2 regions of the Mesorhizobium sp. WSM4837 genome follow, and region 1 is predicted to be linked to the other one. Evidence: predicted binding sites of a transcription regulator. Region 1 holds the regulator's gene; the other holds the start of a gene.

Region 1 (4,368 bases):
CCGTTGGTCGGCGGCATGGTGCTGGCGCTGATGACCCTGCCGATCATCATTATCGCCTCGCGCGCTTCGCTGCGCGCCGTGCCCCCGTCGATCCGCGAGGCGGCGCTTGGCATCGGAGCGTCCAAGGTCCAGACCGTATTCCATCACGTGCTGCCGCTGGCGATGCCGGGCATCATGACCGGCACCATCCTCGGAATGGCGCATGCGCTCGGTGAAACCGCGCCGTTGCTGATGATCGGCATGGTCGCCTTCATCGTCGACATTCCCGGCGGCTTCACCGATCCCGCGACGATCCTGCCGGTGCAGATTTTCATGTGGGCGGATTTCCCGGAAGCGGGGTTCCAGCAGAAGACTTCGGCGGCGATTTTGATTTTGCTGGTGTTTTTGGTCATCATGAATGCCATCGCGGTGATACTGCGCAGGCGCTTCGAGCGGCGCTGGTAAGGAGTAGAGGATATGAACATCATGACGGAAGCCGGCGTCGAGCAGAAACTGAGCAGCGCAACCAACGCCCCTTCGATCAAGATGAAGGGCGAAAAGGTCTCTGTTCACTACGGCGAGAAGCGAGCTCTGTTCGACGTCGATCTCGATGTCCGCGAGCATCAGGTGACGGCGTTGATCGGGCCATCGGGCTGTGGCAAGTCGACGTTCCTGCGTTGCCTGAACCGAATGAACGACACCATCGATATCGCGCGGGTGAGCGGCAAGATCACGCTCGACGGCGAGAACGTCTACGACCCGAAAATCGATGTCGTCGAGTTGCGAGCTCGCGTGGGCATGGTATTCCAGAAGCCGAACCCGTTTCCGAAGTCGATCTACGAAAACGTCGCCTACGGTCCGCGCATCCACGGCCTGGCCAGGAGCAAGGCCGAGTTGGACGGCATCGTCGAATCGAGCCTGAAGAAGGCCGGCCTGTTCAACGAGGTCAAGGATCGCCTGCTCGAGTCGGGTACTGGACTGTCCGGCGGACAGCAGCAGCGCCTGTGCATCGCGCGCGCCATCGCGGTGTCGCCGGAAGTGATCCTGATGGACGAGCCCTGTTCGGCGCTCGATCCGATCGCCACCGCCCGCGTCGAGGAACTGATCGACGAACTGCGCCAGAACTATACGATCGTCATCGTCACCCATTCGATGCAGCAGGCGGCGCGCGTGTCGCAACGCACGGCGATGTTCCATCTCGGCTATCTGGTCGAGGAGGGCGCGACCGACAAGATGTTCACCAACCCCGACGACAAGCGCACCCAGGACTACATCACCGGCCGGTTCGGCTGAGCGGTCCGGCGAATTTCGAACACGAGGACAGCACCATGGGTGAACACACCGTCGCATCTTTCGACGAGGAACTGGAGCACATCGACCGGCTGATCCGCGACATGGACGAGCTCGCCGCCGCAATGGTCGCGGCCTCGATCCGCGCGTTGCTTGCGTCGGACAATGCGATGGCGCAGCGCGTCGTCTCGGATGACGCCATCATGGATGCGCGGCAGCGCGAGCTCGACGACAGCGCGATCACGCTGATCGCCAAGCGGCAGCCGATGGCGCAGGATCTGCGCGCCGTGGTTGGCGCAATCCGCATGGCGGGCGATCTCGAGCGCATCGGCGATCTGGCCAAGAACATTGCCAAGCGGGTCAGCGCAGTCGGGCAGAGCGCGACGCCGCGTAATCTGTCGCACGGTATCGACGCGATGGCGGATCTCGTTCTTGTGCAGCTGCGCGGCGTGGTCGAGCACTATGTGTCGCGCGATGCCGGCGCGTTGAAGGAACTGCGCGCCGACGACCAGAAGATCGACGTGAAATATACGGCGGTTTTTCGCGAACTCCTGACTTACATGATGGAGGATCCGCGCAACATCACCGCCTGCACGCACCTTCTGTTCTGCGCCAAGAATCTCGAGCGTATCGGCGATCATGTCACCAACATTGCCGAAAACGCCTATTTTGTCGTGACCGGGCAGCAATTGCCGGCAGATCGCCCGAAGCTCGACGAAACGACGATGTCGGCGCCGGCGACATGACAGGAGTGACCGGCCGATGATCGCGCCGCGCATCATGGTGGTGGAGGATGAAGAGCCGCTAGGCGTCCTCCTCCGTTACAATCTGGAATCCGAAGGCTATCAGGTCGAGGTGGTGACGCGCGGTGACGAGGCCGAAATCCGGCTGCAGGAAAACGTGCCCGATCTTTTGGTGCTCGACTGGATGGTGCCGGCGGTTTCCGGCATCGAGCTTTGCCGGCGCCTTCGGGTGCGCCCCGAAACCGAGCGGCTGCCGATCATCATGCTGACCGCGCGCGGCGAGGAGAGCGACCGGGTGCGCGGCCTTTCGACCGGAGCCGACGACTATCTGGTCAAGCCGTTCTCGACACCGGAATTCATGGCCAGGGTCAAGGCGCTGCTGCGCCGCGCCAAGCCGGAAGTGCTGTCCAGCGTGCTCAAGGTCGGCGACATCATGCTCGATCGTGAATCGCACCGGGTCTATCGCAAGAAGAGCGAGATCCGGCTCGGGCCGACCGAATTCCGGCTGCTCGAATTCATGATGCGCCACCCGGGCCGGGTCTTCTCGCGCAGTCAGTTGCTCGACAATGTCTGGGGCGAGACGATCTACATCGACGAGCGCACGGTGGACGTCCATGTCGGCCGGTTGCGCAAGGCGGTCAACAATGGTCGCATGCCCGATGTCATCCGCACCATCCGCGGCGCCGGCTATGCGATCAGGGAAGACTAGCTAGGGATGTGCTGATATTCAGGTGATGCCGGCCTGCGAACGGCGGCTTCCTGCGCTTACCTACAGCGCCGCGCGCCCTGTTGGGCACGCAAAGGACGCTGTAGAACTTTGATTTTGCGCACGACCTTTCCGAAATCGATCTCGATTTCGGGGTCATGCGCGGGCTCACGTACCCAAAAGTACGCTCCGCTCCGGTTCTCGGAACCCACCATTCTCGACTCGGCCTGACCTGAATCTCAACACACCCCAAGTCGCGACCCGGGAATCCTTCAAGCCACGTTCTTTCCGACCGAGCCGGCTCGTGCCTGGATGCTCGGCGCGAAAATCTCCTGGTCGACGAAGCTTAGCGCCCGCATGGCGCAGCCTTCGCGGATCAGCGGCAGCTCGTTCGGCTCGGTGTCGAAGGAAATCGAACCCGAATGCTGGCCGCCGGCGGTCTGGGCGATGGCCTCGCGCAGGGCCGGCTCGATCAGGTCGAAGGCGGCAGCGCTGGCGCCGACCATGGCCACCGGCGCCGGATCGATCAGCGCAAACAGGCTGCCGAGCCCGAAGCCGAGCGCCTCGCCGGCCTTGCGGTAGGCTTCGCGCTCCGGTCCGTCCATCTCGCGCGCCCGGGCCGCCAAGGCCCGCATGTCGGCGTCGCTGACATCGGCGACCGGCTCGGCGTTCTCGCTCAACAGCCTTGCGTTGCGCCAGATGGCGTAGTTGCCGGCATAAGCCTCGACGCAGCCGCGCCGCCCGCAGCGGCAAAGCGCGCCGCCCGGCCGATGGATCATGTGGCCGAATTCGCCGCCTGAGGAGTGGGTGCCGGTGAACAGCTCGCCCTTCAGCACCAGCCCCATACCGATGCCGTGCGAGAGCAGGATGGCGATGAAATCGTCGCGGTAGCGATCCGGGTGGCGCCAGCGCAGCGCCACGGCCATCATGTTGCAGTCGTTCTCCATGATGGCCGGGATGCCGAACTCGCGTTCCAGAATGTCGGCGAAGGCGATGTTCGTCTGCGGCGTGATCGGCGACCACAACATGGCGCGCGCGTGGGAATCGGTGATGCCCTGGATCGCCAGCGCGATGCGGGCGACGCTTTGGACATCGAGGTCGGGATCTTCGAGCCGGCGCCGGACGATGGCGACACATTCCTCGATCAGCGCGTCACGCGACATGGTCAGCGTGTCCAGCCGGCGCTGTTCCTCGGCGACCACTTGTCCGGCATAATCGATGACGGCGACCGACAGGAAATTCAGCGACAACACGACGGCCAACACCGCAGCGGCTTGCGGATTGAGGCTGAGGCCGACCTGCGGCCGGCCGCGTTTCAGCGAAACCGTCTCGCTCGCCTTGCTCTCGGCCAGGATGCCTTCCTGGATCAGGTCGGCAGAGATCGCCGATATGGTCGAATGGCTGAGGCCGGTGGTCGCGGCGATCTCGGTCCGCGACGGCTGGCCTGCCCGGCGCACGGCCGAAATCACCATCGCCCGGTTGCGCCGGCGCAGATCGTCATGACGGATTCCCACCGACATTTTTTGTTTCCTCCTCATTGCCGCGGCCGCTCATGAATCGGAAGCCGTCGGTATGTCGGACAAATACTGGCAGAAGCAGAAGGGGCTGTCATTATTTATTCCGAGCCTCGAAAAAAAGCCCGACAGGACG
Region 2 (4,368 bases), on a different contig from region 1:
TCGAAGTCGGGGAAGAGATGCGCCGGAAAGAACTTGGTATTGACGTAAACTGGCTGCTTGTCCGACGTTCTGATCCGGCACAGCCGGATAATGGTGGTGTCAGGTGCGAGACGCAACCGTTCCACCACGGCCGCTTCGGCCGGTTCCCGGACGATCAGCAGCGTATTGGTGCCGATTTCCTGGCCGTGGGCTTCGAAATTGTCGAGAAAGCGCTGTCCGTCGCGAACAGTGAATGTCGAGGGCAGGTTTCGCACGAAGATACCGACGCCCTTGCGGGCGGTGAGGTGGCCCTCATGCTGTAACTGCTGCAGCGCCCGGCGAAGCGTAATGCGGGTGACCGCGAATTTCTCTGCCAGATGCGTTTCTCCGGGAAGCTGGCTGCCCGGCGCAAGACTGCCGCTCTCGATCAGATCGAAGATGTGATCGTAGATCTGCTGCCAGATCGGCGTATCGTTGCGTGGCCGAAAGACCAGCCCGTCAAAGGCCAGAAGGCGATTGCCATTGCGCTCGTGTGGTATTGAAATTTTCGTGTCCAAGTTCATGAAACCTTATCCACCGGCGACCGCTGTGCAGACCATCGGTCTGTGCGGGACAGCCCGGAGCTATAGACAATTTGTCCATGGACCATGGTGGCCACCACACGCGGATGCTCTGGATCGCCAGCATCGACCAGGATCAGATCCGCCCGGCGGCCGGCAACAAGCGAGCCGCGATCGTCGAGGCCGGCCACCCGGGCCGGGTTTGCCGAAACCAGATTCCAGATCGAGGGGAAGTCGCCGGCGTCTGGCGAAGACAGTCTGAAGGCCGCATGCAGAGGCGAAGGGTAGTGGTAATCGCTGGTCAGCACCGTGCAAAGTCCGGCTCTGACGGCCTCGGTGGCATTTAGCGCTCCATTATGGCTGCCGCCGCGCACGACGTTGGGCGCGCCGAGGATCACGTCCTCGCCCATTTGCCGCGCGGCCTTGGCTGTTTCGAGCGTTAGCGGAAATTCCGAGGCCTTTGCGCCGAGGGCGCGAAAATACATGCGTTCCTCGGGAGACGCTTCGTCATGGGCAAGAAGCACATTGCCATTGGCCCGCGCAGTTGCGGCCAGCTTCCCGATCGCGATCTCAACCTCGGCGCGGCGGGACCAAATCTGGCCGAGCAACGTCATGTATTGCTCGCGGCTCAAGCCAGACCGCTCCGCCATCTGACCGATCTTGCGGGCAATCGTGCCGTTCAGCACCGACCCCGTCGTGTGATCGTTGACGGCGATGATCGGCCGTGGCCAAAGCGAGAGCCATCGTACGACCTGCGCCATCTGATCAAGCGCGAAGGTCTCCCAGCGCAGATGCAGACGCGTATCGCAGCCAAGGCTATCGCGGAGATCGCAGACCGCGCCGATCAGCTGTTTGGCAGCGTCGAGCGACCGAAGTCCAGGCTCCCACGACACCGTGACGCCGTGAAAGGCCGTGGTTACGCCATTGGCGACAAGCTGGCGGTCCGTATCTTTCAGCGCCAGCGCGGTGTCGAAGCGGACACCGGGCCGCGGCATGATCTGGCGCTCGAAGCCGTCGCCGTGAATATCGACGATCCCCGGAAGCACGAGCAGACCATCGGCATCGATTGTGGAGGCATGGGCCGCTCGCAGCTCTGACAGGGCGCCGCCGGTGACGCTCAGGTCCGCGGTTTCAAGTCCCCGTTCGGTTAGGATGCGACCACCCTGGATGTGCCAGTTCACTGTATCCCTCAAAAAAGCAAAGGCTGCCGGTGGCGCCGGCGAAATGTCACGAGCACGTCATCTGCTGCGTATACGGATTAGCGGGTAACAGTTTCCTGTCTATACAGCAAAGGAAAAACGATGATCCGCAGCATCGCAACCGCACTCGCCCTGACGCTTGCCTCCGCCGTTCCAGTGTTTGCGGAGCCAGTGAAATTCGCGGTAACCGACATGGAGGGACTGGAGGCTCTTCAGCAGGAATTCGGTGCTTTCCAGACCGCTCTTGAGGAGGCGACCGGCCTGGATGTCGAGCTGTTTCCGGTCAGTTCGCGGACCACCGCCGTCGAGGCGATGAATTCCGGGCAGGTCGATCTTGTCCTGACCGGTCCTGCAGAATACGTCGTCATGAAGGAATTAAGCCAGCCGAAGATTGTTGTCGCCTGGCAGCGCCCCGACTATTTCGCTCAGATCGCCGTGCTGGCGAATGGACCGATCCGCTCGGTCGAAGACTTGATGGGCAAGAAGGTCGCATTCGGCTCGGTCGGCTCGACCTCCCAGCACCTCGGCCCCGCGCAGGCGCTGGCCGATTTCAACCTGAAATATGCCACCGATTACGAACCAGTAATCATATCGCGCAACATCGCGGCTGAGGCTCTCATCCGCGGCGACATCGCCGCTATCGGCTTGAATTTCGGCTATCTCAACTCGGTCCGGGAAGCATTCCCCGACGTTGCCTTCTCGGTCATCGCACGGGGCCGCGATCTGCCGAACGACATTCTTGTCGCCCGCAAGGACATTTCAGATGACGTGTTCGTCAAGATCCGCGATGCCTTTGCGAAGAATGGCAATGAGCTGATGAAAGCGATCCTGACCGGCGAGGACAACCAGAAATTCAAGGGCGGTTTCTTCCTGACTGATGTCAGGGACTCGGACTACGACTATGTCCGCTCGATGTACCGCACGATCGGAATCGAGACCCTCACCGACTTCGTAAACTGAGGCTCGCTCCTTTTCAGCGACAACGCCGGCGGCTAACCGCCGGCCTGTTTCGCAGTTCGGTCTGGGCCAAGAGGTCACTATGACAGCGATCATTCGGGCGCACGATCTTGCGAAGAGCTATGCGAACGGAAAGGTCATTTTCTCCAGTATCGGCCTCACCATAGCATCGCGCGAACGGGTTGCCCTGATTGGCTCGAACGGTGCTGGAAAATCCACCCTGCTCAAATGCCTCATTGGTCTTCTACCGTCGAGCGGTGGCGAGGTCGTCACCCTCGGCGAGAGCTTCCGCTCGGCGCCGTCCGTCGCCCAGCTGCGGCGCATACGCAGGCAGATCGGATTTGTCTTCCAGCACCACGGACTGGTCAGCCGACAATCGGTTCTTACAAACGTTTTGCAGGGCAAGCTCGGGCTGCCCGGCGGCTGGCGCGGCTGGCACCATTCCATCGCAAAGCAACACTGGCGCGAGGAAGCAATGCAGGCCCTCGCCGAAGTGCGGCTTCTCGGCAAGGCGGGCGCCCGCGCCGACGCGCTTTCTGGAGGGCAGGCGCAGCGGGTGGCGATTGCCCGTGCGTTGATCCGGCGTCCGAAGCTTTTGATAGCAGACGAACCGGCGGCAAGTCTCGACCCGGCGGCTGGACATGATGTGATGCGCGTCTTCTCCGAGCTGACCCAGGAACAGGCGATCACTTTGGTCTACACCACGCACGACATGGAGCATGCTCTCGACTACTCCGACCGCTTGATAGCGCTCAAGGCGGGCAAGGTCTTCTTCGACCGACCGACGGCGCAGGTGACCCGCGCTGATCTGAAAGACGTCTTCGATGCATGACCGCCTTTCGCTGAGCCGGATTCCATCGATCTCGCCAGTCACTTTCAGCTTTGCCGTCGCTTTGGCCGCTCTCGTGATCGTTTCCGCCGGGCAGGTCGCACCTTCGCCGGAACAACTGGCAGGCGGGGTGCCCCGAATGGTCCGTCTCGTCGGCCGCATGATACCCCCAAATGTCGAGCCAGGGTTCCTCCTGAGGGTTTTCTGGCGCATGGTCGAAACGTTTCAGATAGCGCTCGTGGGGACAGCAATAGGTGTCGTCCTCAGCTTGCCGTTTGCCTGGCTCTCGGCCAAGGACATAACCCCGATCGGCCCGTTCCGGCATATCTCCAGGATGCTGGTCTCGTTGTTCAGGACTGTTCCAGATTTGGTCTGGGCACTACTTTTCGTGTCAGCCGTTGGTCTCGGGGCGGTTGCCGGCACCATGACCATCGTCGTCGATACGATCGGCTTTTGCGGACGCTTCTTCGCCGAGGCGATGGAGGATGCCGACGAAAGACCTCAGGAAGCGCTGTTTGCAATCGGCGCCGGACGATTCTCTGTTCTGTGCGGGGCAGTACTGCCTGACGCCATGCCGTCCCTGATAAACACCACGCTCTTCGCGCTTGAAAAGGCAGTGCGCTCGTCCGTTGTTCTCGGCCTCGTTGGAGCCGGTGGCATCGGACAGGAGCTGAAGGTCGCGTTCGATCTTTTCCAATACAGGAATGCCTCGACCATCATTCTCGTGATCTTTGCCATCGTGGTGTTGATGGAGTTCGTGACGGATCGCTTGCGCTCGAAGGTCCAGTAGTTGCAGGCTAGGCATGTGCGCCGCAAATCGACAGGACGCAGCGATGGCCGAAGA

What was found. Region 1 encodes PhoB, which activates phosphate uptake and scavenging genes when phosphate is short. Its sites were predicted from a motif close to TGTCATNNANCTGTCAT; they were not measured.
Region 2: AC0L3D_RS01210 (PhnD/SsuA/transferrin family substrate-binding protein) is a predicted target of PhoB. The motif match lies at 1,765-1,781, and genes of this name have one in related genera.

The regions. Positions count from the first base shown of each region.
Region 1 is NZ_JBVVQE010000034.1:64,210-68,577, forward strand. It holds gene pstA (phosphate ABC transporter permease PstA) at 1-444, shown strand, start outside; gene pstB (phosphate ABC transporter ATP-binding protein PstB) at 457-1,272, shown strand; gene phoU (phosphate signaling complex protein PhoU) at 1,308-2,015, shown strand; gene phoB (phosphate regulon transcriptional regulator PhoB) at 2,032-2,721, shown strand; gene AC0L3D_RS20445 (ROK family protein) at 2,991-4,238, opposite strand.
Region 2 is NZ_JBVVQE010000001.1:259,080-263,447, reverse strand. It holds gene phnF (phosphonate metabolism transcriptional regulator PhnF) at 1-542, opposite strand, end outside; gene AC0L3D_RS01215 (alpha-D-ribose 1-methylphosphonate 5-triphosphate diphosphatase) at 539-1,720, opposite strand; gene AC0L3D_RS01210 (PhnD/SsuA/transferrin family substrate-binding protein) at 1,841-2,698, shown strand; gene AC0L3D_RS01205 (phosphonate ABC transporter ATP-binding protein) at 2,778-3,527, shown strand; gene phnE (phosphonate ABC transporter, permease protein PhnE) at 3,520-4,314, shown strand.